3 regions of the uncultured Megamonas sp. genome follow, and region 1 is predicted to be linked to each of the others. Evidence: riboswitches for the same ligand, from Rfam matches in the RefSeq annotation. Region 1 holds a riboswitch; each other region holds the start of a gene.

The links. A riboswitch is a leader RNA that binds a small molecule or an ion and turns the genes downstream of it on or off. The one in region 1 is predicted to bind thiamine pyrophosphate.
Region 2: linked by a shared signal. The riboswitch ahead of thiS (sulfur carrier protein ThiS) and the one ahead of thiC (phosphomethylpyrimidine synthase ThiC) in region 1 are both predicted to bind thiamine pyrophosphate.
Region 3: linked by a shared signal. The riboswitch ahead of cytX (putative hydroxymethylpyrimidine transporter CytX) and the one ahead of thiC (phosphomethylpyrimidine synthase ThiC) in region 1 are both predicted to bind thiamine pyrophosphate.

What each region holds. Positions count from the first base shown of each region.
Region 1 covers NZ_CAUBSM010000015.1:32,791-44,115, reverse strand. The annotation lists gene deoD (purine-nucleoside phosphorylase) at 1-461, opposite strand, end outside; gene thiC (phosphomethylpyrimidine synthase ThiC) at 579-1,883, opposite strand; TPP riboswitch at 1,967-2,065, opposite strand; tRNA gene Q5I67_RS09550 (tRNA-Arg) at 2,185-2,261, opposite strand; gene Q5I67_RS09545 (hypothetical protein) at 2,316-3,320, opposite strand; gene Q5I67_RS09540 (ATP-binding protein) at 3,428-5,158, opposite strand; gene Q5I67_RS09535 (response regulator transcription factor) at 5,118-5,813, opposite strand; RNA gene ssrS (6S RNA) at 6,027-6,208, opposite strand; gene Q5I67_RS09525 (hypothetical protein) at 6,360-6,686, shown strand; gene Q5I67_RS09520 (amino acid ABC transporter ATP-binding protein) at 6,956-7,681, shown strand; gene Q5I67_RS09515 (transporter substrate-binding domain-containing protein) at 7,722-8,582, shown strand; gene Q5I67_RS09510 (amino acid ABC transporter permease) at 8,690-9,379, shown strand; gene Q5I67_RS09505 (amino acid ABC transporter permease) at 9,398-10,150, shown strand; gene Q5I67_RS09500 (amidohydrolase family protein) at 10,228-11,325, opposite strand, start outside.
Region 2 covers NZ_CAUBSM010000012.1:49,681-61,005, reverse strand. The annotation lists gene nikC (nickel transporter permease) at 1-433, shown strand, start outside; gene Q5I67_RS08730 (ABC transporter substrate-binding protein) at 480-2,048, shown strand; gene Q5I67_RS08725 (ABC transporter ATP-binding protein) at 2,062-2,853, shown strand; gene Q5I67_RS08720 (ABC transporter ATP-binding protein) at 2,846-3,790, shown strand; gene Q5I67_RS08715 (hypothetical protein) at 3,907-5,025, shown strand; gene Q5I67_RS08710 (MATE family efflux transporter) at 5,049-6,362, shown strand; gene Q5I67_RS08705 (Cof-type HAD-IIB family hydrolase) at 6,417-7,208, opposite strand; gene Q5I67_RS08700 (DMT family transporter) at 7,354-8,214, shown strand; TPP riboswitch at 8,258-8,363, shown strand; gene thiS (sulfur carrier protein ThiS) at 8,573-8,770, shown strand; gene thiF (sulfur carrier protein ThiS adenylyltransferase ThiF) at 8,773-9,411, shown strand; gene Q5I67_RS08685 (thiazole synthase) at 9,427-10,185, shown strand; gene thiH (2-iminoacetate synthase ThiH) at 10,224-11,325, shown strand, end outside.
Region 3 covers NZ_CAUBSM010000004.1:141,573-152,897, reverse strand. The annotation lists gene clpB (ATP-dependent chaperone ClpB) at 1-2,456, opposite strand, end outside; gene Q5I67_RS05175 (DNA-deoxyinosine glycosylase) at 2,706-3,224, shown strand; gene Q5I67_RS05170 (anaerobic sulfatase maturase) at 3,326-4,543, opposite strand; gene Q5I67_RS05165 (sulfatase) at 4,578-6,245, opposite strand; gene lepB (signal peptidase I) at 6,540-7,076, opposite strand; gene rplS (50S ribosomal protein L19) at 7,152-7,493, opposite strand; TPP riboswitch at 7,657-7,763, shown strand; gene cytX (putative hydroxymethylpyrimidine transporter CytX) at 7,836-9,038, shown strand; gene glyQ (glycine--tRNA ligase subunit alpha) at 9,380-10,258, shown strand; gene glyS (glycine--tRNA ligase subunit beta) at 10,261-11,325, shown strand, end outside.

The DNA of each region.
Region 1 (11,325 bases):
ACATTACCGATTTTTACAGGGATATTTAATTTTTTAGCATGATGATATGCTTTGCCTAACAATTCAAAATCAGCAAGTGGAGCATAATGAAGTCCATCGCCAAAAGTGCGAACAACGATGCCACTATCAGTAGTTGTTCCTTGTGCGATGACTACATCACGAACATGAACATCATCTTTTAAACCACCGCAAGTGCCGACACGAATTAATTTTTTAGCATGATAATCGCAGATTAATTCATGTGCATAGATAGAAATAGAAGGAATACCCATACCAGTTCCTTGGATAGAAACTTTATGACCTTTATAAGTTCCAGTATAACCAAACATATTGCGAATATGATTGTAGCAAACAGGATTTTCTAAGAATTTTTCAGCGATGTATTTTGCACGTAATGGATCGCCAGGAAGTAAGACAACATCGGCAATTTCACCAATTTTAGCTTCAATATGATTACTCATGAGAATACCTTCTTTCAATAATAGTAATAATAGTAATTTAAAATGATATATTGAAATATCTATAAAAATTTTATCATAATAAATGAAAAAATGCAGGAATTATCCTGCATTTTTAATTTAACAATGTTCGATTGTAGCACCGAGGTATTTATTGACGATTTCTACTGCACAGTAATCGCCACACATAGAGCAAGCAGTTGTGCCTTCTGGATTACGTGAAGCACGTCTTTGGCGTGCTGTTTGTGGATCAATGGCTAAGTTCATTTGTTCTTCCCAATCAAGTTTTTTGCGGGCTTTAGCCATATTTAAATCCCAATCTTTGGCACCTGGTACATTTTTTACAATATCAGCAGCATGAGCGGCAATTCTAGTTACAATGACACCGTCTTTTACATCTTGAACATTTGGTAAGGCGAGATGTTCAGCAGGAGTTACATAGCAAAGAAAATCTGCACCACAAGAAGCTGCCATAGTACCACCGATTGCGGCAGTGATATGATCATATCCTGGAGCTATATCAGTGACAAGTGGGCCAAGAACATAAAATGGAGCATTATGACAAATGCTTTTTTGCAATTTCATATTTGTAGCTATTTGATTAAATGGTACATGTCCTGGTCCTTCAACCATTACTTGCACTCCTCGATCCCAAGCACGTTTTACTAGTCCGCCTAAATTTAGAAGTTCTTGAATTTGGGCATGGTCAGTGGCATCTGCAAGACAGCCAGGGCGAAGACCGTCACCAAGACTCATTGTGACATCATATTTTGTACAGATATCTAAAATATCATCGTAGCGTTCATAAAGTGGATTATTTTTTTCGTTGTAGAGCATCCAACCTGTGATGAATGAGCCACCACGACTAACTACGTCCATATAACGACCTTCTGCTTTCATGCGATTGATTACATCCATAGTTACACCGCAATGAATGGTCATGAAATCAGCACCATCTTTGGCTTGTTTTTCGATGGCATGGAGTAAGTCTTCTTCTGTCATTTTTACTACAGCACCATGGGCTTTGATGGCATCAACTGTTGCTTGATAAATTGGTACAGTGCCAACCATGACAGTGGAGTGTTTTAAAATTGCTTGACGAGAAGCATCTATATTATTGCCAGTACTTAGATCCATTACAGAATGAGCACCAGATGTGATAGCGACATTTAATTTTTCAATTTCAGGAGCTGGGTCTGGAAAAGCACTAGATGTACCTATATTAGCATTTACTTTAGTACAAAGTCCTTCACCTACACCATAAGGATGTAAATTTTGATGATTGATATTAGCACAAATGGCGATAGTACCTTTGGCAACGCGTTCACGAAGAGTTTCAACATCCATTTTTTCTTCTTGAGCTACGATTTTCATTTCATCAGTGATTTTACCAGCTCTAGCTGATTGCATTTGTGTCATTGTCATAATTTTGCCTCCATAAATAAATTAAATCTAAATGGCAAAAAAATAAGCAGATTGCAAAGAAAAGTTGCAAATCTGCTGTGATTATCATTTATTTGCCACTTCCCTACGTTGGTTTTAACCAAATCAGGTTCTAAGGGTCGGAATAATTCCTCTCAGCTTCAAAAGCACCCCTAGTGGATTTTTTTCAATTTTCTTATATTATAGTTTATTATTAGAGAAAAAACAAGGTTGAAGATTATAAATAAAAAAAGGATATCAAAAAGATATCCTTTAAATTTTTAACTATTTATGATTGAGTTAATGGTGCGACTGGCGTGAGTCGAACACGCGACCCTTCGCTTAGGAGGCGAATGCTCTATCCGTCTGAGCTACAGCCGCAGTTTTTAGTTAATAAGCTAAATTTTAGCACAACTAAATTTAAGTCGCAAATTTTTAATTTATAGGAGCACCAATAGGGCCTACAGAACCAATTGGATTAGTAACACCGCTAGCAGCTGGTGAAGTAGTAGTATTCACTGGAGTTGTATTAGTTGGTGTTGTTGTTGCGGTATTAGTTGTTGTGTTAGTTGGTACTGTAGCAGTTGTTTTGTTTATTTGATAACGTGTAGCCCATTCAGGATATTTATTAGCATAATATCTTATTTTCTTGAATTCTACATCTTCGGTGCTTTCTGGAATGATAGAATGCATATTTTGATCAAGATTTGGTGTTTTATCAATCCAATTAGTATCAGGAGACCAGAAATGATATTTTAATGTTCTAGCTGTTAAGTTTTGGACATTATATTCTTTTTTCATAAATTGAATGGAAGATACGTTACCAGCAGAATCTTTATTTTCTTGCCAAATCCAAACGATGATATTGTTATCTATTTGACGAAGTGTTGCAGTATCAGCACTGCTTTCGCCAGATTCATTACTCCATAATCCAAGCCAACGAGCATTGGAAATGAGACGACCACCTTCACCTTTATTGAAGACGCGATCAACAATCATAGCATAAAATTTTTCATCAAAAGATTGAGAATTGATGTCTTTATTTACAGGATTGTCATATTTTAAAGTATAAAGAGCTTTACCATCTTTATCGTAGAAGATTTCTTCCATATAACGTAAAGTTCTTTCTTGAGGATTAATTTGGACGCGGGCTAAGCTATAAACTAATTGATTAGGATCATTGATAGGAAGTTTCATATTAGCGATAGTTTCAGCTGCACCACCAGGAGCATATCCCGTTTTTATCCAATCTTCAATACAAGTAGGAATATTATTTTGACTAGATACAGTCGTTATTCTAGTCATAGAAAAATACTTGCTATATTTATCATCTGAACTAATCCAATACCATTCTGAATCAGCAGCAAAACTGATTTGAGTATGGAATAAAGTGAAAACCATTAATACCATTAAACATATTATATTTTTTATTAATCGCATAAGTATGCACCCTCATTATATAGTATAAAATTATTACTCTCTTATTATACCAAAAATTTTAGCTTAAACAATAAGAAAACCCCTAAAATAGGGGTTTAAAAATTTTTTTAATCTGATTTTAAAGAAAAGCGAATGCGAATGCAAGTACCTTCGTTAAGTTTGCTTTGAATGTTTAAATTTGCATGGTGAAATTCAACGATATGTTTAACGATAGCAAGACCTAAACCTGTACCTTCGACAGTGATTTGAGAACGGGATTTATCTGCACGATAAAATCTTTCAAATACATGTGGTAAATCGTCTGACGCTATGCCTATACCAGTATCTTTTATTTGTAAAATGAGATAATTTTTTTCTTCATTTAGTAGTGAAATATTCACTGAGCCATTATTTTTGTTATATTTTATGGCATTTTCAATAAGGTTATAAATCAATTCTTCTATTAATTGACGAACACCAATAATTTCACTATTTGGATTTTCTTTAAAGATGACTTTCACTTGTTTAGCTAAAGCTTTGTCGTTTAAACGTAGAATGATTTGTTTACAAATAGCAGAAAGATTAAGCGGTTCTTTCATAAAAGTACTATTTTTTTCATCAAGTTGAGATAGCTTGATTATATCTTGAATTAAACTGATTAAACGTTGAGCTTCTTTATAAATTTTGCCTGCAAATAGAGGTATATCATTTGGTCTGACCATATTATTTTGTAATAGTTCAGCAAATCCAGAAATAGAAGTAAGTGGTGTTTTTAATTCATGGGAAACATTAGCAGAGAATTCTTGACGCATTTTTTCTGCCATGCGTTTTTCTGTGATATCTACAAAGAGAATTAAGGCACCTTTTACTATCTTGTGTTTAGTTACAGGACTAGCGATAATTTGATAAGTTTTTTTGTCGAGCGTAAAATAAAATTCCTGTCGTTCGCCACGCATTACATTTTGAGCTGCTTGATAAAGTGTCTCATTATTTACTAATGCAAATAAATTCTTGCCAATGTAATCTGTTTTTTCGGCATTTAAAATATTCAATACGCTATGATTAATAGCAAGAATTTTGTAGGAATGATTGATTAAGATTAAACCTTCTTCAAGGTTATTGATAATCATGGTAAATTCACGTTGTTGATTTTTTAAAGTCTTCATCTGCTGATGTATTTGTTCATTTTGATTTTCTAGGCGGACTAACATCGGATTTAATTCTTCATATAAGTCATTCATGATAGGATGTTCAAGATTGATAGCATTGATAGGAGCAATGATATTTCTAGCCATACGACGAGCGGCTAATAAGGAAATCAAATAGATTAATAACATCATTGCTAATAAGATAGGCAATGCTTCTTGTACCATATCATAGGCACTTACATTATTGCGTGAAAGACGTAAAATGGATTTGTCATTTAGTTTTACGGCATAATAATATGTATTAGTACCTAGTGTAGTAGAAATACGATAAGATTCACCTATACCATCATTTATAGCAGATTGAACTTCTTGCCGTAAAAGATGATTTTCCATGGTAGATGGTTCAGCACTATTATCAAATAAGACAGTGCCATCTGAATCAATCCAAGTAATGCGAGTTTGGGTTTGAGCGTCTTTTAGTAAATCTTTAGGATCTGTTAAATGATGGTCAAATACATAAGTTAAATAAGTAGCCTCATCTTTAACCTCTTGCTTTGTATGTTCAAAAAATAAGGGATAACATAGTGTTAAGGTTACGATAAATGTACAAATAACAGACATGGAGACTAAAAAACACATATAATTAAATATTTTTTGTTTCATACTCATATCAATCAATGATTTTATAGCCAACACCACGGATTGTTTCAATTAACTTGCTGGCTACTCCTAATTTATGACGAAGTGTCTTTATATGTACGTCGACAGTACGTGTTTCAGCAGCGTAATTATAATCCCATACTTCGTCCATAATTTTATCGCGGGAAATAACGATATTTTTATTTTTTAATAGATAATGTAAAAGTTCAAATTCTTTTAAAGTTAGAATTACCTCTTCATTATTTACATATACTTTATGAAAATCATGATTTAATACAAGTAAACCATTTCCAGCTGTTAAATCAGCATTTTGTTTATTTTCATTTAGATTGATTTTTGTACTACGACGTAAAACTGCTTTTATACGTGCGATTAACTCCATAACGCCAAATGGTTTGGTTACGTAATCATCAGCACCATTATCAAGACCTGTTATTTTATCATATTCACTGCCACGAGCTGTGAGCATGATGATAGGTGTATGTTGTGTTTTAGGATTTTTACGAACTTCTTTAAGAATTTCAATACCATCGATGCCAGGAAGCATGATATCTAAGAGAATTAAATCTGGTATATTATTTTTTAGTGCGGGAAAGAATTCTTCTGCATTTACAAATCCTTGAGCTTCAAATCCAGAGGATTGTAAGGCATAGATGACTAACTCACGAACGCTTTCGTCGTCTTCAACGCAGTAAATTTTTTGCATAAGAACACCTCATAATTTAATTTATATATTCAAATAAATAATAAATAGTATATTCATATACAATCAGTATAAAATTTTTTAATACTTACTACAAGAGATGTTTTGATTTTTTACATAGTTTTTACTTTGGCTATATTTTAATTTTAACAAAATATGTATTTTGTTTAATAAACAAAAAAGCATTGTTTTACGATAAGTAAAACAATGCTTTTTTATATGCCCATAATGCCGTTATCTTTTATTCGCCTAGACCTGCTTGGTGCAGGTGGGTATCCTGGATAAGAGCTTTGCTATTCGTTCAAGACGATTCAGCAGTACAAGTATCACACCAGATTCCCGTTTAGAAAGAGTAAGGTTAGACAATATAAAAAGACCTACGCACATTGCAGGCATATCTCCGTTATCAACTGATAATATAATAGCATAAAGATGAAATCTACGCAAGATTAAAACGCAGGATAATTGTAATTGTATTTTTACTTGCACAGATCATGAGGCTCAGTTAAAATAAATATAACGTTATTTGATAAAAGAAGGGATTTTTTTATGGAAAACAATTATAGTGTGGCTATTTCTTGTCGTAGTGACTTAGGATATATTGAATATGATGCTAGTGCAAAATCTGTAAATATTGTGTTGGCAAATGAAGTAGCTAAACAAAATGTAGAAGAATTTTTAAATACTTCATTGACTTTACAAATTCCACATGAAACATTACATGATTTCACAACAATAACAATTAATCCACTAGACAATTTGGATACACTTCAATTAGCACTTACTCGTTTATGGGAAACAACAGGTGTACATGTTGATTGGAGCCGTCCTGTTGATTATGTAAAAAATGGTATTCGTAGTTTAAAAGATTTATAAAATTTGATTTATGAATATTTTTGAGATAGCTACATTACTTGACAAGCGGATAAAAGTTAACTATACTAGATTTAATCTTGTAAGGTAAATTTTAAAAGATTGATAAAAAGAATATTTTTTCAATAAAATTGTATAATTTACGGATATAAGATATATTGATTTTTTATTATTAATAATATAATAAAGTTTAATATTAAATTAGAAAAAAAGGCGTTTCATTGTTGTTTATAACAATGAAACGCCTTTTTTTATTTAGTAGGTGGTATTTTATGATAAGACTAGAACATGTAGAAAAATATTTTGGCAGTATTCATGTATTAAAAGATATTAATTTGGAAGTAAAAGAAGGAGAAAAATTAGTCATCATTGGGCCGTCAGGTTCTGGAAAATCGACGACTGTAAGATGTATGAATTTTTTAGAAGAACCTACTAAGGGAAAAGTTTTTATTAATGGTGAACAATTAACACATAAAAATAAAACAGAGATTATAAAAAATAATATATCAATGGTTTTTCAGCAATTTAATTTATATCCGCATTTGACAGTCTTGGAAAATTTAACATTGGCACCTATAAAATTACATCATAAGAGCAAAAAAGAAGCGGAAGATTTAGCTTATCATTACTTAGATGAAGTAGGGCTGAGAGATAAAGCACATGTTTATCCTTTAACACTTTCAGGTGGACAACAGCAACGTATCGCTATTGCACGAGCCTTATGTACGCAATCAAAGATTATTTTATTTGATGAACCAACATCAGCTTTAGATCCTGAAACTATTCAAGAAGTTTTAGATGTTATGATAAAACTAGCAAAAGAAGCGAATATTACTATGGTTGTAGTAACTCATGAAATGGGATTTGCTAGACAAGTAGCAGATAGAGTAATCTTCATGGCAGATGGACAAATCATTGAAGAAGGTTCACCAGCTACATTTTTTGATAATCCTAATAATGAAAGAGTAAAGAATTTCTTAGGCAAGATTATTCATTAAATATAAACAGATAGCAAAGTGTAGAGGAGTGTAATTATTTATGAGAATTTTAAAAAGATGGGTAATGGGAATTTTAACAGTATGTATGTCTGTTATGATGTTGGCAGGTTGTGGAAGTGAAGCTGATAATAAAACAGCATCTAGTTCTGTACCAAGTGATGTGCAAGAAATCATTGATAGAGGAACTTTAAAAGTTGGTGTAAAAAACGTAACTAAAGGTTTTGGCTATGAAGATCCAGCAACTGGTGAATATTCTGGATTGGAAATTTCTTTAGCTAAAAAATTAGCAGAAAGTTTAGGTGTTGATGTAGAATTTACTCCAGTAACAGCTGCAACAAGAACAGCATTACTTGATTCTGGTGATATTGACTGTGTAATTGCTACATTTACTATTACAGATGAAAGAAAAAATAGCTGGGATTTTACAACTCCATACTATACAGACCATGTAGGTGTATTAGTTGAAAATTCTTCTGGAATTAAAACATTGGCTGATTTAAAAGGTAAAACAGTAGGTGTATCTTCAGGTTCTACTTCTGCAAAATCTTTAGTAGAAGCAATGATTAAAGCAGGTGTTATTTCTGGAGATGGTTATGATGCTAAGACATTCGATCCAGCAACATGGACAACAGCTGTAAGCTTTAAACAGTATGATGATTATCCAGCAATTTCTACAGCTTTGAGTGCTGGTGACGTAGATGCATTTTGTGTAGATAAATCTATTTTAGCTATTTATAATACACCTGGCCGTTCTTATATTGAAGAAGAATTTGCTCCACAAGAATATGGTATAGCAACTAAAAAAGGTTCTGGCTTATCTAAAGTTGTAGAAGATTTTGTTCAAAAAAGTTTAAGTGATGGTACAGTTGATACTTTGATTACTGAAAACAATTTAAAATAAATTAATAAACCCCAAAAATATGATAATAAATCTAAAGCTTTATAAGGCTTTAGATTTATTATTATGTAGTAATTTATAAATTATAAATGATTTTAGTGGTGAAGTTTATGACAGAAATTTTTTCTAAAAATGATTGGATAATGGTATGGAATTATAAAGATACTTTTATTTTAGGTTTTTTAAATACATTAGAGACAGCAATTATTGGCATTATTTTATCGTTGATTATAGGTATAATAATTGGATTAATGGGTACAAGTTCTAATAAATTTTTTCGCATGATAAATCGCATCTATGTCGAAGTTATTCAAAATACTCCGCTATTATTACAATTATGTGTTTTCTATTATATATTGGCTTTTTCGGGATATAAGGTAAGTATATTATTTGCAGGAATTATATCTTTAGGTATTTATCATGGAGCTTATATGGCAGAAGTATTTCGTGCAGGTATAAGTTCTATACCAAGAGGACAGTTTGAAGCTGCAACATCACAAGGATTTAATTATGTTCAAAAAATGTATTATATAATTTTGCCGCAAAGTATAAAAATTATCTTACCGCCAATGGTAAATCAAGTTGTGAATTTAATAAAAAATACATCTTGTTTGTATATCATAGGTGGTTCAGATTTAATTTCCTTAACATATAATTTTGTTACAGGTTCAACTACTGGCGGAGCATATGCACCGGCTTATATTGTCTGTGGTATATTGTTCTTTATAATTTGTTTCCCATTATCAACTCTAGCTACTATATGGGAAAATAGATTAAAGAAAAAAGATGTAATGGCATGATAAAAGGATGTTTTAATTATGAATGAATTTTTAGCGAGTTTATCTATATTGCAAAAGCCAGCTATTTTAGTATTTATATTAAAAGGTGTTGTATTCACTTTAATAATTTCAGTGATTGCAGTTCTTTTAAGTATTATATTTGGTTCTGTGTTGGCTTTGGTGAGAAATTATTGTACAAAGAAGAAAGATATTGTATTTAAATGGTTAGCTACTGCATATATTGAAATTTTTAGAAATACGCCATTATTATTTTGGATTTTTATTGGTATAATAGTCATTCCGGTACCTCGTTTTTTTGGTCATAGTATGTTAGGTTTGTCTTCAGTAGAAACTAAATTATTATTTAAAGCTACATTAGCTTTAACATTATTCACATCAGCTGTAATTGCTGAAATAATTCGTGGTGGACTTAATGCTGTACCGAAAGGTCAATTTGAAGCTAGTTATTCACAAGGTTTTAATACTTTTCAAACGATGGTATATATAATCTTGCCACAGGCTTATAGAAATGTAGTACCAACATTATTAAGCCAAGTTATAACGACTATAAAAGACTCTTCATTTTTAGCTAATGTAGCAACGATTGAATTGATGGCTTGTGTAAAGAAAATTTTAAGTAATGCTAGCTTGTACAACGGAACAAATACTATAAATGTATCTGATGTATTTGTTTTATTTGGCTGTGCAGCTCTAATATATTTTATAATAAATTATACATTATCTTGTGTAGTTAGACGTTTACAAAATAAAAAAGAAACATTATGTGCATAAAAAACACTCCAAAAGTTTGAATATAACCTTACTTTTGGAGTGTTTTTTCCTGAATTGATTTTTATCATGTTATAAACTTATAATATAACATCAATTCCTTGTTTGCGTAAAACTTTACCAGAACGTATACTAGTATGTTTTTTATTTTTTATGACTATTTGTCCATTAACAAATACGTAATGGATACCTTCAGGATACTGAACAGGATTAGTGAAAGTTCCTTTATCAATAATGGTATCTTTATCAAAAATAGTGATATCAGCATAATAACCAGCTTTTAATTGACCTCGTTTTGCGATATGAAATGTATTAGCAGGTTTTTTTGTCATTTTATAAATAGCTTCTTCTAATTTAAGAGCTTTTTCTTCACGTACGTATTTTCCAAGGATACGTGGAAAAGCACCGTAAACTCTAGGATGAGGTTTGCCACTTAAAAGACCATCAGTGCAAGCATTCATTTCTGGACGCTGTAAAAATCGCTTTACATGTTCTTCAGAGCCGTAAAAATCAACCATTCCGACTGCATTTTCTTCTTCGAGTAATAAATCGAAAGTAGCATCATATGGATTTTTATTTTTTAATTTTCCTAATTCGACGAGATTAAGACCGACAGCATTTTCGTTTTGCTTATGTTTTACACTCGTTATATAAATGCCATCTAAACCAGCAAAATCAATAAAATTGTCCCATCCATCAATGCCATGTTCGATATCATAAATCATTTTTTTGCGGAGTGTTTTATCTTGGAGTCTTTCTAAAACTTTATTTGTTCCACCGTCATGAACCCAAGGTGGCAAGATTACACCAAGCATGGTGCTGCCAGCTACATAAGGATACTGGTCAAAGGAGATTTTAATTCCTTCTTTTTCAGCCTCATCAATAAGGCGTAACATAGTATCAACATATTGCCAATTTTTCTTACCGCAAACTTTAAAATGGGAAAAATGGATTTTAACTCCTGATTTTTTGCCTATATCGATGATTTCTTTCATGGAATTTATGATAGTATCGGCTTCACTGCGTTGATGAACAACAAAGATACCATCGTATTTAGCAACGACTTTGCACATGGCAATGATTTCATCGGTTTTACTATAAGCACAAGGCATATAAATAAGACCGCTGGATAAACCAATAGCACCATTTTCTATTTCACGCTGCGTTATATCGCACAT
Region 2 (11,325 bases), on a different contig from region 1:
TTTAGGTGGAAGTATTATAAATACAATTTTTGCTTTAGTAATAGTAAGTTGGGCAAAATATGCTCGTTTAGTTCGTAGTTTAGTCATAAAATTACGTAATAATGATTTTATCATAGCTGCTAAAGTAAATGGTACAACAACTATTAATATTTTATGGCGCCACATATTACCAAATATATTGCCAATGATTGTAATAACAGGTGCAATGGATATTGGGACTATGATGATGGAAATAGCAGGTCTATCTTTTTTAGGTTTTGGTGCTCAACCACCTACACCAGAATGGGGATTAATGCTCAATGAAGGTCGTCAATACATTCAAACTGCTCCATGGCTGATGATTTATCCAGGGTTAGCTATTTTTATAGTAGTAGCTATATTTAATCTTTGGGGAGATAGTTTACGTGATATTTTAGACCCTAGACAGGATTGATAGATTTTATTGATAAGAAAAGAGGTTGAATATGAAAAGTTTTAAAATGAAAAAATTATGGAAGGCTATTAGTTTAAGTCTATGTGGTATATTGACTGCAGGTATAATAGCTGGTTGTGGCTCTGAAAATACAGTAGATAAAACTACTTTAAAATTTGGAGTTACAAATTTTGCAGATACTTTAGAGCCAACACAAAATTATTTTGGCTGGGTTGTGATGCGTTATGCTATTGGTGAATGTTTGGCAAAATTTGATGAAAAAATGAATGTTCAGCCATGGCTTGCGGAAAGTTGGTCTATTAGCGATGATCATTTAACATGGACTTTTAAAATTCGTGATAATGTGAAATTTTCTAATGGCAATTTAGTAACAGCTGAAGCTGTAAAAAAATCTATTGAACGTGCTTTTGCTAAAAATACTCGAGCAAAAACTTTCTTTGAATACACAGAAATGAAGGCTGATGGTCAAAATTTAATAATCACAACAAGCAAACCTCAACCTAATATGCCTGGATTTTTGGCTGACCCATTATTTATTATTGTAGATGTTAGTGCAGAGGAACAAGGTAGAGATTTTGCCAAAGAAGGTCCAATTTGTACTGGTCCATATAAAGTGGAATCTTTTGTAAAAGAAAAGGCTGTAATGGTGAGAAATGAATATTATTGGGACGGCGAAGTTCCTTTTGAACGTGTAGAAATACCATCTATTGATGATCCTAATACTCGTGCTATGGCACTTCAATCTGGTGAAGTTAATTTTGCTGTAAATATCGCAGCTGGAGATATAGATTTATTTAGAAATAATGATAAATTCTATATCGATGAAATTTCTTCATTACGTACAGTACTTGCCCGTATCAATCAAAAAGGTATTTTAGGTGACCCAAAAGTTCGTGCTGCCTTGATTTCTGCTTGTGATCGAGAAAATTATAATAATGTATTATTGAAAGGTACATTTATTCCAGGTAAAGCGCCAATACCGCCATCTATGGACTATGGCTTTGATGAATTGACAGACCCAAATGCATATAATCCAGAAAGAGCTAAGCAATTATTAGCTGAAGCTGGTTGGAAAGATAGTAATGGAGATGGTATTTTAGATAAAGATGGCAAAGACTTAAGTCTCGATTTTGTCGTGTATAATAGCCGTGCAGAGCTTCCTTTATACGCTGAAGCTGTACAAGCTGATGCTAAAAAAGTAGGAATTAATATAAATATAAAAAGTGTAGATTATAACCTTATTGATAAAATGGGTATTGATGGCGATTATGATTTACTCATTTCTAATATTACAACTGCTAATATTGGAGACCCTGAAATTTATTTAAGTTGGTATTGGAAAACTAATGTAAATGGAGATAATCCACAAAATGGTTCTGGATATAGTAATCGTGAATATGATGAGATTTTAAATCAATTATCTGTCGAATTTGATAAAGAAAAACGTCGTCAATTAATTATTGAAGCGCAACAAATTTTGTTAGATGATGGTGCTGCATTATTCTTAGGTTATCCACAGACTAATATTATCAGCACCAAAGGCTTAGATGGTGTAGTTATGTATCCATCGGATTATTATTGGCTTACTAATAAAATAAAACCAGCTAAAGCATAAAAGGGGTAAATTAATGTTACTTGATGTATCTAATTTAACTATTCAATATAGCAAAAATATAGAAGCTACAGTTAAAGATATTAATTTTTCTTTGGATAGAGGAGAAATTTTGACCATAGTTGGAGAGTCTGGTAGTGGAAAAACCACAGTAATTAGAGCTATATTAGGTAGTTTACCTAATAGTGGAAAGATTACTAATGGAAAAATTTTCTTTGAAAATCATGATTTATTAAAATATAGTGTACGAGACTGGTTAGCCATTCGAGGAAAAAATATTTCTATGATTTTCCAAGATAGTGGTAATATGTTAAATCCTATTCAAACTATTGGTAAACAATTTATAGAATATCTACAAGTTCATGATAATGTTACTAAAGAGGAAGCATATTCTTTTGCTATAGAAATGCTTACCCGTATGAATTTGCCTAATCCTGAAAATATCATGGAATCATATCCATTTGAATTATCTGGTGGTATGCGTCAGCGTGTTGGTATTGCTATGGCTATTATTTTTAGACCAGAGTTATTGCTTGCTGATGAACCTACTTCAGCTTTAGATGTTACCACTCAAGCACAAATAGTCAAAGAATTAATGGAGATTCCTCGCACTTGTGGTACAGCCATGATTGTAGTAACTCATAATATCGGTGTGGCGGCTTATATGTCAGATAAGATTATGGTAATGAAGCAAGGTGAAATCATTGAATATGGCAAAGCTAAGGATATAATTAATTCGCCTCAAGAAGAATATACAAAAACCTTATTAGCTTCAGTTCCACAAATAGGAGGACAGCGCTATGTCTGAGTTAATTATGCAGGTAAAAAATATAACTAAGAAATTTCCAGCTAGTAATAATAAATTTTTAACAGCTTGTGATGATGTTAGTCTTAATATTAATGCTGGAGAAACAGTGGGCATCGTTGGCGAATCTGGTTGTGGTAAATCTACACTGGTAAAAACTATTATGAATATGCACACACCAACTTCTGGTGAAGTTATTTTTCATAATCAAGATATTACTAAATTAACAGGAGAAAAACGTCGTCAAAATTGTCGTCATATTCAAATGGTTTTTCAAGACCCTACAGCAGCGTTTAATCCTAAAATGAAAATTGGTAATATCATTTGTGAACCGTTATTAAATTTTAATTTAATAAAAAAATCACAAATAAAAGAGAAAGCTCAAGAATTATTGCGATTAGTAGAACTGCCAGATGATTTTGTAGATAGATATCCCAATAATATGAGTGGCGGTCAACGTCAACGTGTAGCTATTGCCAGAGCTTTAGCCCTCGAGCCTGAAATCATTGTCTGTGATGAAGCGACATCTGCTCTTGATGTATCTGTTCAGGCTAAAATCATTGAATTATTAGTAAAACTTCAACGAGAAAAAAATATCACCTATATTTTTATTTGCCATGATTTAGCTCTAGTTAGTTTATTTAGTCATCGTATAGCCGTGATGTATTTAGGCAATATCGTTGAAAAATTTGATGGTGATAAATTGATCGAAGCAAAGCATCCATATACTAAAGCTTTATTAAAAGCAGTTTTTTCTCTAGATAATGAGCAAAATAAAAATATAGAAACTCTTTCCGGCGATATTCCAAGCCCTTTAGATTTACCTAAAGGTTGTCCATTTCAAAATCGCTGTAAATATTGTAAAGATATTTGTACGCAAGAAAAACCTGTATTAAAAGAGCTTTCAGCTAATCATTATGTTGCTTGCCACCTAGTTTAATTTTCTAGGATAACATATCCCTCCTAAAACACCTATAAGAAAAATATTTTTTATAGGTGTTTTTTCTTAAAAATTTATTGATTTTGATTATAATTATTAAGGAGTTTTTAACAATTATGCGAAAAAAGTTAATAACTAAATTATTAGTTGCTACTATTTTATCTATAACAATATCTACAGGAATTGCCTATGCAAAAACAGATACGAAAAATATAGATGAAACAAATAATAAAATTGTAGAAGAGCAACAAAAAAGTATTATTAATAAAGAGAAACAAGATATAATTACTATTAAAGGATTAAGTCGTTATGATATCCGCCACGATAATCGACCAGGTAAAAAAGGTGAAACGCGTAAATCTTTATGGCGTACACGTTTAGAACCAACTATAAATATTGATAATGGCTGGAAAATAAAAAATCGTATGGATTATGAACAAAATTATAAAGCTAAAGGAGATGATAAATCTCATTTTTATAATCGTATGCTATATTTACAAGGACCAGCGTTTGGCGGAACAATTTCTCTAGGTAAAGTAGATTATGCTGATTTTGCTAATATGGATATTGCTTATGGTATGATTTTTGATGATTATATTAAAGGTGTAAAATATGCTTATACAGATAAAGATACTAGAAATATTTATACAGCAATGATAGGCAATTTTGATTCACCATATAACGACAATGTTAATGGGAAAATGCATTATAATGGTAAACAAGCTTATCCAGAAAGTGATGCTATGCATTATGTAGGATTACAAGCAGAAATGCCTATCTCAAATAAATTAATGACAGGACTTGCTTATCATAATATAAGAAGTGGAGAACTTGAAGATACTCAGCAAATTCTTGAAGTTGCAGGAGAATATAAATTGGATAATAATTTTAAATTAGGTGGTGTATATGCTTTATCTAATTTAGATGCTAATAAATATGACTTAGGCAATAGTGCTCAAGAACAAGCTTATATTTTTCAATTAAATTATAAAGGAGCAAAACGTACTATACCAAATACGTATGGATTATGGGTTGCATATAAAAATATTGGAGAACTAGCTACATTTTTACCAACATATACTAATAGCTTCACAGGTGAACAAGGTTATGAATTAGGGGCTAGATATATATTTGCTAAAAATTTAATGGGTGAAGTTTCATATTTTAATGGTAATGATATTGAAAATGATAAAACAAAAACACGTTGGTTTGGTCGTGTAGAATATCGTTTTTAAATAAAATATAATTAGGAGATTTTATGCTATCACAATTAACTCATAAAGAATATCTAAAAGTAACTATTCCTTTTATGTTATCTACAGCTACACAGCCTCTATTAGGAGCTGTAAACACGGCTGTTATGGGACATATGTCAGAAGCTTTTTATATAGCTGCTGTTTCTTTGGGAGTAATCTTATTTAACAATATATATTGGCTATTTGGATTTTTGAGAGTATCTACTACAAGTTTTTCCGCTCAAGCTTTAGGCAGTGAATCCGCCAAAGATAAATTTTTAGCTTTAGCTAGACCACTACTTATAGCTATAGTAATAAGTTTAATATTTTTAATCATTTATCCGTGGATTTTCAAATATTATGCATTGCTCATGAAGCCTGAAAGCCAAGTTGTTGAATTGATGAAAAATTATTGTGATATCATTATATGGGGAGCTCCGTTTGTTTTAATCAATTATGTAACGCTAGGCTGGCTCATGGGGCAGATGATAATTCGCTATACTATGTTTATGCAAATATCCATGAATGTGTTGAATATCATCTTATCTATTGTATTTGTATTTATCATGGATATGAATATTCAAGGTGTAGCCTATGCTTCATTGATTGCTCAAATATATGGTTGTATGATAGGTTTTATCGCTATTTATAAACAAGGAAATTTAACTATTCGCAGTGAATACATTCAAAGTTTAAAAACTATACAGCCATTTTTAGCCATGATGAAGGTAAATGTGGATTTAATGTTTCGCACTGTTTGTCTATTGACGATAAATAATTTATTTGCCATAGCTGGGGCAAGCATGGGGACAGTTACACTAGCTAGTAATGCTGTTATTTTAGAAATTATTTTTATCGTGGTCTACTTTATTGATGGTATGGCAAATGGTGTGAGTGTATTTTCAGGAAAAGCAAAGGGATATAAGGATATAAATCTATTAAATTCAGTATTAAAGATAAGCTTAAGATGTTTAGCTATATTTATAATTTTTATTTCAGTGATTATGTATATCACTAAATCGTATTTTATAAATATGATGACTGATTTAGCAGTCGTAGCTAATTATGCTAACGATTATAGTATCTATTTGATTTTGCATCCAATATGTGCTTGTGTGGGATTGCTTTTATATGGTATGTATACAGGTATTGGTGGCAATACAGCTTCTATCAGAAATATGATGTTTGTCGCTGTGATATTTTTTTATATCTGCCAAAAAATATTGATGTCTTATCTAGGTAATGATGGTATATGGCTAACATATAATTTAACGTATTTATTAGAATCAATTATTCTCATTTTGTATTTACCGTCATTAAAAAAATATTTTAATTAAAGAAAACCTACTATAAATTACTTTTAAATAAGTTAATTTATAGTAGGTTTATTTTTATAATACGTTATATTGTTTTAAAGCATAGGCTATGCCATCATTATCTACATCTAAAGTGATGAAATCCGCTATCTGTTTTAAGCTATCATTAGCATTTCCCATAGCGATGCCATATTTTACAGCTTCAAGCATTTCCACATCATTTCCGCCATCGCCAAAAGCCATAGCTTCATTAATATCTATATCATAATAAGCTAAAACTTTTTTGATGCCTGTGCCTTTACCGCCATCTTTAGGAATAATATCTGTAAAATAAGGACACCAACGAACAGCTTTGCAATTTGGCAAATATGGTAAGACTTCTTGTTCCTCATCTTCATTTAAGAAAATATTCAATTGATATGTTTTATGATTAGATACTCGACTTACATCATCAAATGCCCTATCAGGTGCAGTATCTCCCAGTTTTTCTTTTAATTTTGCCAAGCGGTCATTATAAAGATTAAAATAAAAATAATCCATTTCCATAAAACCACAAGCGATATCTTTATCTTTGATGTAATTTGTAAATTGAATTAAATCTTCGCGATTTAAATATTCTTCGTGTAAGATTTTTCCTGTACTATCATAACAATATTGACCATTAAAAGTAATATAACCAGTGAATAAATCGCCAAATTTATCAATTAAAAATTTTAAGTCATATGGCGGACGACCAGTTGCGATAAATAATTTTATTCCTTTAGCTTTTAAAGTATGTAAAGCCTGTATTGTAGATTCAGGAATTTTATGTGTTTTAAAACTGACTAAAGTGCCATCAATATCAAAGAAAATAGCTTTTATCATCATATCACCGTACTTTCATTAAAATCATAAAATATAAATCAATTAATTATAACAAATTTTAAGCTAGTACGTATATTGTTTTTATGCTATATTATAAACGGCAATTATTAACTAGATAAATATATAGAGAAAGAGATGTGATTTTTTAATGAATGCAACTTTAAAAAATATTACTGCCATGCTTGTTTTTGGTAGTATAGGTTTATTCGTGCGAAATATAGAAATTGCAAGTTCACAAATAGCCCTAGTGCGTGGTTTTATAGGAGCTTTTGTTTTATTTATCGCGATGATATGTCTACATAAAACATTTAATCGCCAAGCTTTAATAAAAAATCTACGTTACTTATTAATTGCTGGTATAGCTATTGGTTTAAACTGGATTTTTTTATTTCAGGCATATAATTACACTACAATAGCGACAGCAACACTTACATACTATCTAGCACCTACTTTTGTAGTATTATTATCACCATTTGTATTAAAAGAATCTTTATCTACTTTTAAAATTATTTGCGTTGTTTTATCCTTATTAGGTATGGCATTAGTTGCAGGTATATTCAATGATAATCAATCAGGAACGAATGATTTCATCGGAGCTATATACGGTACATGTGCTGCGTTATTTTATGCTATTGTAATTTTAGCAAATAAATTTTTTAGAAATATTGCTGCTCTTGATAGTAGTATTGCTCAATTATTATTGGCTTCAATAATTTTATTACCTTATGTAATTTATCAAGATAATTCATGGAGTATGAGTGGTTTTTCCTTGTTATCTTTACTTATTTTAGGTGTTATACATACAGGTATAGCATATTTATTATATTTTTCATCATTGCAGACATTACCAGCACAAAAAGTTGCTATATTTAGCTATTTAGATCCTGTGACTGCGATTATTTTATCCACTGTACTTTTAGCTGAACCAATGAGTATATCCCAATGGATTGGTGCTATTTTGATTTTAGGTTCATTATTTGCCAGTGAATTAATAAAGAAAAATAATTAACGATTATTGACAAATAATAATTTATAAATTATATTGTATATATAAATTAATAACAGGGAGCTAGTAAACTGGCTGAGAGGAAGTTGTGAACTTCGACCTATGACCTGATTTGGATAATGCCAACGTAGGATAATATTTGTAGTTTAATGATAATTATAAGAGATGGCATTATGTCATCTCTTTCTTATTTAAATATCTATATATTAATATTAGTTTAAATTAATTTTTAAAATTGCATAGAGTTGACCATGTGATTGAACAGGAGTTCATGAAGGGGTGCACCACCGCGGGTGTATCTTTTTGTGGACTCCTTTTTTAATAAAATTTTTCAAAAGATAAAAAATGAGGAGGTCTTATTTTGATAATAGTTAATGGACAAAATCAAGAAATATCTTTGCCTATGGATTTAGTTACTTATTTGCAAGAAAATAATTATCCTTTAGATAAGATAGCTATAGAGTTAAATGGTCAAATAGTCCCAAAAGCAAAATATGCACAAACTATTTTAAATCCTAATGATAAATTAGAAATCGTAACTTTTGTTGGTGGTGGCTGATAATGGCAGATATTTTGGCAAAAGAATTAATTTATCAAACTTTAAATGACCGCCATGGCATAGTCAATCAAGAAAAATTGAACAATGCTAAAGTTGCTATAGCCGGGCTTGGCGGTTTAGGCTCTAATATTGCTGTGGCACTGGCTAGAATAGGTGTAGGTCATTTACATTTAATTGATTTTGACAAAGTAGATATCAGTAATCTCAATAGACAACATTATTTCATCTCACATTTAAATAAATATAAAACGCAAGCTTTAGCTGAGCAATTACAAATGATAAATCCTTATTTAAATATTGTTACTAATTGTATAAAGGTAACAGAAGATAATATATTCTCATTATTTAAAGATGAAGATATCATCTGTGAAGCTTTTGACGTTCCCGAAAATAAGGCGATGTTAGTAAATAAGGTATTAGAACTTTTCCCCGAAAAATATATTATCTCAGGAAGTGGTATGGCGGGTTTTGGTCATAGCAATGAAATTCATACTCGCAAGGTGATGGGTAAATTTTATATCTGTGGTGATGAAAAAACTGCATTATCCAATGAAAATAGTTTAATGGCTCCTAGAGTAGTTATTTGTGCTGGTCATCAAGCAAATTTAATCACTCAATTGATTTTAGAAAATAATTTATAAAGAAGGTATCATATTATGTGGCAATTAGGAAAACATCAATTCAATTCAAGATTTATTTTAGGTTCTGGTAAATATTCTTTAGAATTAATTCAAGCAGCAATCAATGAAGCAAAAGCTGAAATCGTAACTTTAGCACTTCGCCGTGTAAATAATGGCGGTATGGCTAATATTTTAGATTATATTCCCAAAGATATAGCACTACTCCCTAATACTTCTGGAGCTAGAAATGCCGATGAAGCCATTCGCATAGCTCGTTTATCTAAAGAACTTTGTGGCAGTGATTTAGTAAAAATTGAAATTATGCGTGATAGTAAATATCTTTTACCTGATAATTATGAAACTATCAAAGCTACTGAAGTTTTAGCTAAAGAAGGCTTCACTGTTATGCCATATATGTATCCAGATTTAAATGTAGCTAGAGATTTAGTAAATGCTGGTGCTAGTTGTGTAATGCCTCTTGGTGCTCCCATCGGTTCTAATAAAGGTTTATGTACAAAAGAATTTATTCAAATCCTCATAGATGAAATCGATTTACCAATTATCGTAGATGCTGGCATCGGTAGACCTTCTCAAGCTTGTGAAGCTATGGAAATGGGTGCCACTGCTATTATGGCTAATACTGCTATAGCAACAGCAGGTGATGTCGTTCGCATGGCAAAAGCTTTTAATTATGCTATTGAAGCAGGACGCCTCGCTTATGAAGCAAAATTAGGTCGTATAAAAGCACAAGGAGCAAGTGCATCTTCTCCATTGACAGGATTTTTACAAGATTAATTATTAATTTAATCAGTAATAATTGTGAGGTAAGATGAATGAATAAAGATAATCATATTAATGAAAGTATTATTAATGATGAAGTAAGAGCTGAATTAAAAAAAGAACGTATTGACCATATGGCATATTTACCAGATATGGAAGTTATACCTAGCGATATTTTAGATAAGGTTATAGCTGATATGAATAGTTATGATTATGATAAATATACAGCTCAAGATGTACAAACTGCACTTAGTCATGACCATATTACACCAGAAGATTTTAGAGCTTTATTATCTCCAGCAGCACTCCCATTTCTTGAACAGATAGCACAAAAAGCTCAAAAAACTACTAAGAGATTTTTTGGTAATTCTATCTATATGTTCACACCAATATATATTGCCAATTACTGCGAAAATTATTGTATCTATTGTGGTTTTAATTGCCATAATAAAATCAAACGTGCTAAATTAAATTATGATGAAATCGATAAAGAAATGCAGGAAATTGCTAAATCTGGATTGCAAGAAATATTGATTTTAACAGGTGAAAGTCGCAAACAATCCAGTATAGAATATATAGGTGAAGCTTGTAAAATAGCTAAAAAATATTTCCGCGTTATTGGACTTGAAATCTATCCATTAAATACAGATGAATATGCTTACCTACAAAAATGTGGTGCGGATTATGTAACTGTATTCCAAGAAACATATAATAGTGATAAATATGAAACTCTTCATTTAGCTGGACATAAACGTATTTTCCCTTATCGTTTCTATGCTCAAGAAAGAGCAATTCGTGGCGGTATGAGAGGCGTTGGTTTTGCTGCACTTTTAGGTTTAGATGATTTTAGAAAAGATGCTTTAGCTACAGGTATGCATGCATATTATTTGCAACAAAAATATCCACATGCAGAGATCGCATTCTCTTGTCCTCGCCTTCGTCCTATTATTAATAATGATAAAATCAATCCAAAAGATGTACATGAAGCCCAACTTTTACAAGTTGTATGTGCTTATCGTCTATTCATGCCATCTGCTAGTATCACTATATCTACTAGAGAATGTGCTAGAGTTCGTGATAATCTCGTAAATATTGCTACTACTAAAATTTCCGCTGGTGTAAGTACCGCCATCGGTGAACATAGCCAAGAAAGTG
Region 3 (11,325 bases), on a different contig from region 1:
AATCTACGAAGTGGACGAGCACCAAAGTTTGGTTCAAAACCTTCGTCTGCAAGTTTTTCTAAAGCCTCATCAGACCAAGAAAGTGAGATATTAACTTGATGTTGTAGACGTTTATTGAGATTTTCAAGCATAATGCGAGCAATTTGACGTACTTGTTCTTTAGCTAAAGCTTTGAATACGATGATATCATCAACACGATTTAAAAATTCAGGACGGAAATAATCTTTTAAGATATCACGTACTAATTTTTCAGCTGTAGCAAAATCTTTTTGATTTAAGATTTCATGGCTACCTAAGTTTGAAGTCATGATGATAACTGTATTTTTGAAGTTTACAACTCTACCTTTACCATCAGTTAAACGACCATCATCTAAGATTTGTAATAATACATTGAATACATCACGATGTGCTTTTTCGATTTCATCAAGTAAAATTACGCTATATGGACGACGGCGAACGGCTTCAGTGAGTTGACCACCTTCATCATAGCCAACATATCCTGGAGGAGCCCCGATTAAACGAGCTACAGAATGTTTTTCCATATATTCGCTCATATCGATACGAATGATACTGCGTTCATCATCAAATAGACTTTCAGCTAAAGTTTTTGCAAGTTCAGTTTTACCTACACCAGTAGGGCCGAGGAAAATGAAAGAACCGATTGGACGATTAGGATCTTTAATACCAGCACGAGCACGGATAATTGCTTCACTTACAGCTTTTACAGCCTCATCTTGTCCGACAACACGTTCATGAAGAACATCTTCTAGATGTACGAGTTTTTCTCTTTCACCTGTGAGCATTTTAGTAACAGGAATACCAGTCCAACGACTTACAACTTGAGCGATATCTTCTTCAGATACTTCTTCTTTTAAGAGGCGATTGCCTTCTTCATCATGAACAGCTTTTTCCATTTCTTCAAGTTCTTTTTGAAGTTGTGGTAATTTACCGTATTTGATTTCAGAAGCTTTGGCATAATCGCCATTGCGTTGAGCTTTTTCCATTTCAGTATTGGCACTATCCATTTCTTTTTTGATAGCACGTACACGAACAATACCTTGTTTTTCTTTATCCCATTTTGCTTTTAATTCATTTTCTTCATTTTGTAATTTAGTTTTTTCGTCGATAAGTTTGGCAAGTTTTTCTTTAGATGCTTCATCAGTTTCTTTATTTAATGCTTCTTCTTCTATTTGTAACTGCATGATTTTACGACGTAATTTTTCGATAGGTTCTGGCATAGATTCAATTTCAGTACGAAGTTTAGCAGCTGCTTCATCAACTAAGTCGATGGCTTTATCTGGTAAAAATCTATCAGAGATATATCTATCAGATAATACAGCGGCAGAAACAAGTGCATTATCACGAATTCTTACGCCATGATGAACTTCATAACGTTCTTTTAGACCACGTAAGATGGAGATAGTATCTTCAACAGATGGCTGACCTACCATTACAGGTTGGAAACGACGTTCAAGAGCTGTATCTTTTTCGATGTATTTACGATATTCATTTAAAGTAGTGGCACCAATACAACGGAGTTGTCCACGTGCCAACATTGGTTTTAATAAGTTACCAGCGTCCATAGCACCTTCAGTTGCACCTGCACCTACTACAGTGTGAATTTCATCGATGAATAATAAAATCTGTCCATCAGACTTAGAAATTTCATTTAATACAGATTTTAGACGTTCTTCAAATTCACCACGATATTTAGCACCAGCGATTAATGAACCCATATCAAGAGAATATAATGTTTTGTTTTTTAGAGATTCTGGAACATCTCCTGCTACGATACGGCGAGCTAAACCTTCAACAATAGCAGTTTTACCAACACCAGGTTCACCGATTAATACTGGGTTATTTTTAGTACGACGAGATAAAATTTCAATAGTACGACGGATTTCTTCATCACGGCCAATAACAGGATCGAGTTTACCAACTCTTGCCATAGCTGTTAGATCACGGCCGTATTTTTCAAGTGATTTATAACCACTTTCAGGATTATCACTATTTACATTTTGTTTACGTTCTGATTTAATTACAGATTGGATTTTATTTTGATGTAGATTGAATTCTCTACATAGTGCTTGCATTTCATCATCGCTATCGCTGACAATAGCTAATAATAAATGTTCTGTACTTATATATTCATCATTCATGTTTTCGGCAAGTTTTGCTGCTCTGCCTAATACACGAACCATTTCAGTGCTCATACCTAGACGGCTTTGACCTTTTACACTAGGAATTTTTTTGAGCATTTGTTCTAGTTTTGCTTTGAGCATAGGTAAATCTACTCGACATTCAGCAAAAATAGTAGCGAGTAAACCTTCAGGTTCTTTGATTAAGGCTGAAAGTACATGAGCTGATGTGATTTCTTGATGATAGCGAAGTGCTGCTTCTTGCTGTGCGGATTGCATAGCTTCTAAAACTTTTTGTGTATATTTTTCTTCACCCATGATGTATACCTCCAAGTCATGATGAGTAGTATTCAAATTAATAAAAGTATAAATTCATTGAAGTAGTTATTATACTAAAATAATAAATTATATTTTACTTTAGTTTTAATATCTGCTTACAAAACATATTATAAAAGCTAAAAGTCAAATTGTCAAACATTATTTTTGACTTTTTGACTTTTCCTTTAAAAAAAATTTTAGCTACACTGAAAATCTTTATATTATAATAGGATAGAGGTGATTTTATTTATGGAAAGACTCATAGGTTTTGCTCCATCTATTGATGAAAATTGTACTACTATTATTTTAGGTTCAATGCCAAGTGTAAAATCTTTGGAACAACAACAATATTATGCACATCCTCAAAATAGATTTTGGAAATTAATGGCTATATTTTTTAATGAAGGAATAATACCAACTATTTATCAAGAGAGACTAGATTTATTGAGAAAAAATCATATTGCTCTTTGGGACTCAATAGATTCTTGTATTCGAGAAGGTAGTTTAGATAGTGCCATTTGTGATGAAGTGCCAAATGATTTTAAAGCTTTATTTGCCCAATATCCTAAGATAAAAACTATTTGTTTTAATGGAGGAAAATCTTTTCAGTGTTTTAAGAAATATAATAAAGATATTTTAAAAGATGAAACATATACTTTTTATACATTACCATCTACAAGTCCAGCTAATGCTAGATTTCGCTTGCCGATGCTTCAAGAGGTATGGCAACAAGCATTAGCTGAGCATATAGATGACGCTTTGAGATAATTTACAATCTGGGAGCTTTTTGATTTATAAATAATAAAAATAAAATGTTGAGGTAAGATATTAAAATTACCTCAACATTTATTTTAGGGAGAAAATTTTTATTATGAATTTTTATTATACATTTTATCAACAGCAGATGGTAAATATTCCCAAGGAATTTTTCTTTCCATAAATTCAAGAATTAAATTCATTCCAGGTGTGATATGTTCAAATATAGATTTATATGCAGGGCAAAAATATGATTTATATTCTTTTTCATTGAGGTTAGATTGTATAAAGCGGTGTTTAGGACAACCTCCATTGCATAATGGAAGCCATGAACATTGTTTACATTCTAAAGATAAGTGCTGTTTATATTTAGACCAATTATTTATTGAGGATTGGAGTTGATTTTGATCTAAATTTAGTATGTTACCTAGTTTATATTTGCTATCAGGATAAACAAAATGATCGCATTGGTAAATTGTGCCATCTGCTTCTAATACCATATTTTCTCCACCGCATTGTGGCATGAATATACATAAAGATGAAGGTTGTCCAGCTAAATGTTGTAAAAGTGTATCGAATAAACGAATGGATATATTTGTAATATCATGGCGTATCCATTCATCAAATATAGTATTGATAAAATTACCATATTCTAAAGGATTAACACTAAATTCAGCTAAATTAACATTATTGTGCTCCATCCAAGAAGGCATATAATTTATATTTGTGTTTTTATCCATTTCTACAACGGGAATAAATTGCATAAAGCGGATGTTTAAGGATTTTAGGAATTTATAAATTCTTAAGGGATATTTTACATTTATATTATTTACTACTGTTAAAGTATTAAATTCAACTTGATAGTGTTGCATTAATTTTATAGCATTCAAAACTGATGAAAATGAAGAGCGATTATTTTTCATTTTGCGATATACATTATGCAATTCTTCATCGCCATCAATAGATAGACCGATTAAAATTTTTTCATCATGGAAAAATTTTGCCCATTCATCATTTATTAAAGTGCCGTTCGTTTGGATTGAATGATAAATGTTTTTATTGAAATTTTTAGCTAAGATTTTGCCATATTCAACTGCTTTTTTATAAAAATCAATTCCAATTAATAAAGGTTCTCCACCTTGCCAAATGAAAGTTATATTTTTATCTTGGCAATAAGAAATTCGTTTTTCCATGAATTGGTAAAGATTTTTAGTTTGCATAAAAGGCGTAATATCATTTTCTTTAGACATAAAGTCAGCTTTTTCAAGATAAAAACAATATTTACAAGTCATATTACATAAAAAGCTAGTTGGTTTTATAATAAAATTCATAATAAATTCTCCATGTATTTTAGTGTTTAGGTTTTTATTCAGTAGCTTTTAAAAGTTGTTCATATTTAGGAAGATTATTTTCTGTATTAGGTTTAGTTGCTTTATTTACTAAATAGTCATGCATTACTTTTTTCAAGCTAGAGATAACTTCTGGATGTTGATCAGCAAGATTGTTTTCTTCTTTAGGGTCGTTTACTGTATCATATAATTCATAAGTATTATCACCTAGATAATAATGAAGTGTCCAGTTATTGTCGCGAACAGTCCAAGAGAAGTCAGATAATCTTTCCATGTATGGATTTTTTGGATAATAATCGGATTCACCTGTTACATATAAATCATAGTCTCTCCAGAAATCAATGTTTTTAGGATCCCAGTGGAATGCTCTTGGTTGAGCCCAAAGGAGATAATCATGAGGATTGCCTGTATTTTCATTTTGGAGATATGGCAATAAATTTACTCCATCTAATTGTTTCTGCCAATCTTCAGGAATAGGAATTTGAGCTGCACCTAAAGCTGTAGGTAAATAATCAATTAAGGAAACCATCTTATCATATTGACCAGGTTTTAAACCATTTTTCCAAGTAACAAATCCAGGAATATGAACGCCACCATTGAATGTTTCGCCTTTATTTCCTTGGAAAATACCGTTCATAGGGAGTGGAGCATCTATAACTGAGCCGTTATCAGAGAAGAAAAAGATTATAGTATTATCTAATTTGCCTTCTTTTTTCAAAGTATCGACAATTCTGCCAACATTGCTATCTACTGCATAGATAGATTCATAATATTTATCTACTTCTTCATTTCCTGTATTAAATACGCGATATTTTTCAGGTGCATGTTTTTCAAGAGGAATGTGAGGTGCATTATAAGCTAAATACATGAAAAATGGCGTATCTTTTGCATGTTTAATTCGATTAATTGCTTCATCTGTTAGTTGGTCTGTAATATAACCTTTAGCTTCGATATGTTCTCTATTTCTAAATAAACTTGGAGAATTATAATATGCAGCTCCAGCTGGATGGAAGCCCATAAAATAATCAAATCCACGATTTTGAGGTTGATATGGTTCATTACAATATGTGGTAAAATTATCATGGTAATCTCGTGTTTGTTTTTCTGGAGGTACAGGAACATTTGTGATTTCACCAACATGCCATTTACCAATAGCAGTTGTCTCATAGCCATAATTTTGGAATAATTCTGCTAAGAATTTATGATCTAGAGGTACACCTTTTTCTGAATCATCATTACTATATACACCAAAACGAGAAGGAAATTGTGCAGTCATAAATGATGAGCGAGAAGGTCCACTAACACCATGACATACATAAGTTTGTGACATCATGACGCCTTGATCCTGTAATTTTCTAAGGTTCGGAGTGGATTTTTTGGCGGCTTCAATTGCTTTGTCTACATCTACTTGGTAACGTTCAGGGATAACTTTTTCAGCTAAAACTTTTTTGTCAAAGGCTTTCTCATCATAATTTAATTGACCATAGCCTAAATCGTCCATACCAATGATTAGAACATTTGGTTTATCTTTGGCAGACCATTCTGCAGGTTTGAAATCTTGATTGAATTTTACATTTGTTGCAGTTCCTTTATCTTTTACAGAATCTGCAAATGCTAAATTTCCTGTAGTTAATGCTGTGGTAATCGTTAGTGCTAATATGGCAGTTTTTTTCTTAGATAACATAAGAATCCTCCTCAAATATTATTGTAAGTTTATTATATTCTAAATGAAATATTTTTTCAATATATAATATTTTGTAGTTTGTTAATTTAAAAAAAATTCTAAAATTTTACTTCAGATAAATGTAGAGAAGTAAGGAATGTTATATATTATATGATATAATATACAGTATTTATTTCATATAAATTAAATTTATAGTTTAAAAAAATTTTTTTATTTTGTTAAAAAATATTTATATTGATAAATTACATAAAAAAAGAATGCCTATAAAATATCTTATAGGCATTCTTTATATTATCATGGTAATGTTTTTATTTTATCGATTGGCCAGAAGATTAAAACAGCTTTACCTTTGATTAAATCAAATGGTACCATGCCAACATCAGCAAAACGACTATCTTCAGAATTATTGCGATTATCGCCCATTACGAAAATATGTCCTTCTGGTACAGTAGCCAGTGGATAATCTCCTCTAGTTGTGCTTAAGATATATGGTTCATTTTTTAATTCACCATTTACATAAACATGACCATCTTTGATTTCAATAGTATCTCCAGGAATTGCAATTACACGTTTGATAAAATCACGGCTAGGATCTTTTGGATATTGGAATACTAAGATATCACCACGTTCAGGATCATGTAAATTATAAATAAATTTATTAACGACTAAACGCTCTTGATTTTGTAATGTCGGACGCATAGAAGGTCCATCAACTAAATATAATTCTACTACAAAATGACGAATGAATAAGGCTAAGACAACAGCGATAGCTATGGAAATAACCCAATCTTTAATTTCACTACCTAAAGATGACTCTTTTTTATCAGCCATGATAATCCTCCCTCTACTAGAACATACTAATAAAACAAAAGGGACTTGCCATAGGCAGTCCCTCTTATGAAGATATTAGCGTCTTTCTTTAATACGAGCAGCTTTACCAGTAAGGTTACGAAGATAATAAAGTTTTGCTCTACGAACAATACCTCTACGAGTAACTTCGATTTTTGCAAGGCGTGGGGAATGTACTGGGAAAGTACGTTCAATACCAACACCATAAGAAATTCTTCTTACTGTGAAGTTTTCACGAACGCCAGAACCTTGGCGAGCGATTACAACACCTTCGAACATCTGAATACGTTCGTTGGATCCTTCAACTACTTTTACATGTACGCGAACGCTATCGCCAGGGATAAATTTAGGGATATCGTTACGTAATTGTTCCTGTTCTAAAGCCTGAATAATATTCATTATTTTTCCTCCTTAATTCAAACGTTCATATAAGAATATCTCACAGCGGACCGTTTGTTGCATACTAGGCTATTTTATCATATAAAAATGGGCTATGCAATATATTTTTGGGAGATTTTTCGAGAATTTGACAAATATTTTAGGATAATTTATATTAAAGGCAGAATATGAAAAAGGGAGCTTGTAGACAGGCTGAGAGGAAGTTGTGAACTTCGACCTATGACCTGATTTGGATAATGCCAACGTAGGGAAATATTAGTTTGATTACGTATTTTCAAGGAAATGGCATGGCTATTTCCTTTTTTTATTTTTAAATATTTTTATTTTTTATGAGGTGATTTTTTGTCTACATTTTTTACATCAACAAATAATTCTAGTTTTAATGTATCATTGATTTGGTTTGGTACAGCAGTTTCTGTGGCTGAAATCATGACAGGAACTTTTTTAGCACCACTTGGCATGAAAAATGGATTTTTAGCTATTTTAGTAGGTCATGTAATTGGTGGAATTATTCTTTATTTAGCAGGGATTATCGGTGCTAATAAACGTTGTAGTGCTTCTGAAAGTATTAATTTATCTTTTGGTAAGTTGGGTTCTGTTAGTTTCTCTCTATTAAATACTATTCAATTAATAGGTTGGACTTCTATAATGACCATCATTGGGGCACAAGCTTTTAATAAATTAATGACATCTTTATGGAATATGGGAGAAAATACTATTTTATGGACAATTATCATAGGTCTTTTTCCTTGCATTTGGATTTTTAGTACAATGGATTTTGTGAGTAAAATAAATAAAGTAGTAATGCTTTGTTTATTGCTTGCTTCTTTATATTTAGGTTTTGGAGCTGTATTTTCTACAAATGAAATTGTAACATCTATAGATGAGGGTATGAGTTTTGGTATGGCAGTAGAATTGAATATTGCTATGTGTTTATCATGGATGCCAGTCATATCAGACTATACAAGAACGCTTAAAAATCAAACTACAGGTACATTAAGCTGTGTAGTGGCATATTGTTTTGGTAGTATTTTAATGTATACAATTGGTTTAGGTAGTGCTGTTCATTATGGAATAACAGATATTTGTGACATTTTCATGTTATCTGGATTAGGTATTATTTCTTTAGTTGTTATTTTATTATCTACAGTAACGACTAATTTTATTACGATAAATTCTTCAAGTATCTGTTTAAATCATATCAGTAATCAATTAGATGTAAAATATACAGCATTTTTTGTATGTATAATTTCTACATTGCTTGCTATTTTCTTATCTATGGAGCAATATGAAACTTTCCTTTATTTTATAGCAGCGACTTTTGCACCATTGTTTGCTATTGCTTTTTCTGAGTATTTTTTCAGTCATAATATTTATCATCAGAATTCATTTATCACTGGTAAAAATTGCATTTTATGGCTAATTGGTTTTATAGCTTATGAATTATTGATTGATTATAGTACTTTTATTGGCATTACTGTTCCTGTTATGGTAGTTATAGCTATTGTTAATGTTATATTGAATAAATTGGTTGTAAAGAAATAATATAAAATATGTTATTTTAATGAGAAAAAATAATATAATAAATATTGAGTTAAACAACATAAAGATATTGACAAGGATTTTTTCTTTTGCTAGACTTTATGTACAGCGATGAACTAGAAAAGTAGCTTCATTAGATTAGCGAGTAGTGATGGTGCAAGACTACAAGAAGTGAATGGCACTAGGGAGCTTTATAATAATAAATAACATTCTAAAGAGGACTTAAATATATTTAAGTCAATCAGGGTGGAACCGCGGGAATACATCTCGTCCCTGTAACATTTTGTTGTTACATGGGCGAGATTTTTTATTTTGTCGCCCATGAATATCAAGGAGGTATATTTATGACATTTCAGGAAATTATCCTGACTTTGCAGGAATTTTGGTCTAAGCAAGGCTGTATTTTAGCTCAACCTTATGACGTGGAAAAAGGTGCAGGTACTATGAACCCTTCTACATTTTTACGTGTACTTGGCCCTGAACCTTGGCATGTAGCATATGTAGAACCATCTCGTCGTCCAGCTGATGGTCGTTATGGTGAAAATCCTAACCGTTTATTCCAACATCATCAATTCCAGGTAATTATGAAACCATCTCCTGATAATATTCAGGAACTTTATTTACAGAGTTTAGCAAAACTCGGTATCAATGAAAAAGAACATGATATCCGTTTTGTTGAAGATAACTGGGAATCTCCAACACTTGGTGCTTGGGGACTTGGTTGGGAAGTTTGGCTCGATGGTATGGAAATCACACAGTTTACTTATTTCCAACAAGTAGGTAGTGTTGATGTAAAACCTGTAGCTTCTGAAATCACTTATGGTCTTGAACGTATTGCAATGTATATCCAAGAAAAAGAAAATGTTTATGATATTGATTGGAATGGTACATACACTTATGGTGATGTATTCCATCAAAATGAATTTGAACAATCCACTTATAACTTTGAACTTGCAGATACTGCTCTTTTATTTGACCTTTTCGATAAATACGAAAAAGAAGCAATTCGCGTAATTGAGCTTGGCTATGTTCATCCAGCATATGATTATGTATTGAAATGTTCTCATACATTTAACTTGCTTGATTCTCGTGGAGCAATCAGCGTATCTGAACGTACAGCTTTCATTTCTCGTGTACGTAATCTTGCTCGTCTTTGTGCTCAGTGTTATTTAAAACAGCGTGAAGAACTCGGCTATCCTCTCTTGAAGAAAGGAGCAAAATAATAATGGCTAAAGATTTATTATTAGAAATTGGTACAGAAGAAGTTCCTGCTCATTTTATGCCAGGAATTTTAGCTCAATTAAAACAAAAGGCAACTGCAAAATTTCAAGAAATGCGTCTTGATTTTGATGAAGTAACAACTCTTGGTACACCTCGCAGAACTGCACTTTTGGTAAAAAATCTTGCAGAAACTCAGCAAGGTGCATCTAGTGAATATAAAGGCCCATCTACTGCTATTGCTTTTGATAAAGATGGTAATCCTACAAAAGCAGCTATTGGTTTTGCTCGTGGTAAAAAAGTAGATGTTGCTGATTTAGTAGTAAAAGATGGTTATGTATATGCTGTTTCCAGTGAAGAAGGCAAACAGACTGTAGAACTTTTACCTACTTTATTAAAAGAATTAGTAGAAGGTTTGAATTTCCCTAAAAATATGCGTTGGGGCGATTTAGATTTCCGCTTTGTACGTCCACTTCGTTGGCTTGTAGCCTTATATGATGAAGAAGTAATTGATTTTACAGTAGCTAATGTAAAATCTGGTCGCATATCTCGTGGTCATCGCTTCTTAAGTGAAGGCGATTTCAGCATTGCTAAAGCAAGTGATTATGTTGCAGATTGCGAAAAAGCTTTTATCATTGTTGACCAAAATAAACGTCGTGATATGATTAAAGAACAGATTGAAAAACTTGCTACAGAACATAATGGACACGCTGAAATTACTGAAGATTTATTAGAAGAAGTAACTTATCTCGTTGAATATCCAACAGCACTTTGCGGTAGTTTTGAAGATAAATATTTGAAATTACCAAAAGAAGCTGTAATCACTCCAATGAGAGATCATCAGCGTTATTTCCCTGTTTTGGATGATAATAACAATTTATTACCATTATTTATCACAGTTCGCAATGGTGGCGATTACTGTCTCGAAACAGTACAGCATGGTAATGAACGTGTACTTCGTGCAAGACTTGCTGACGCTCAATTCTTCTTTGACGAAGATAGAAAACATAGTCTTTATGATTATGTAGAAAAATTAAAAACTGTAGTATTCCAAGAAGGTCTTGGTACAATT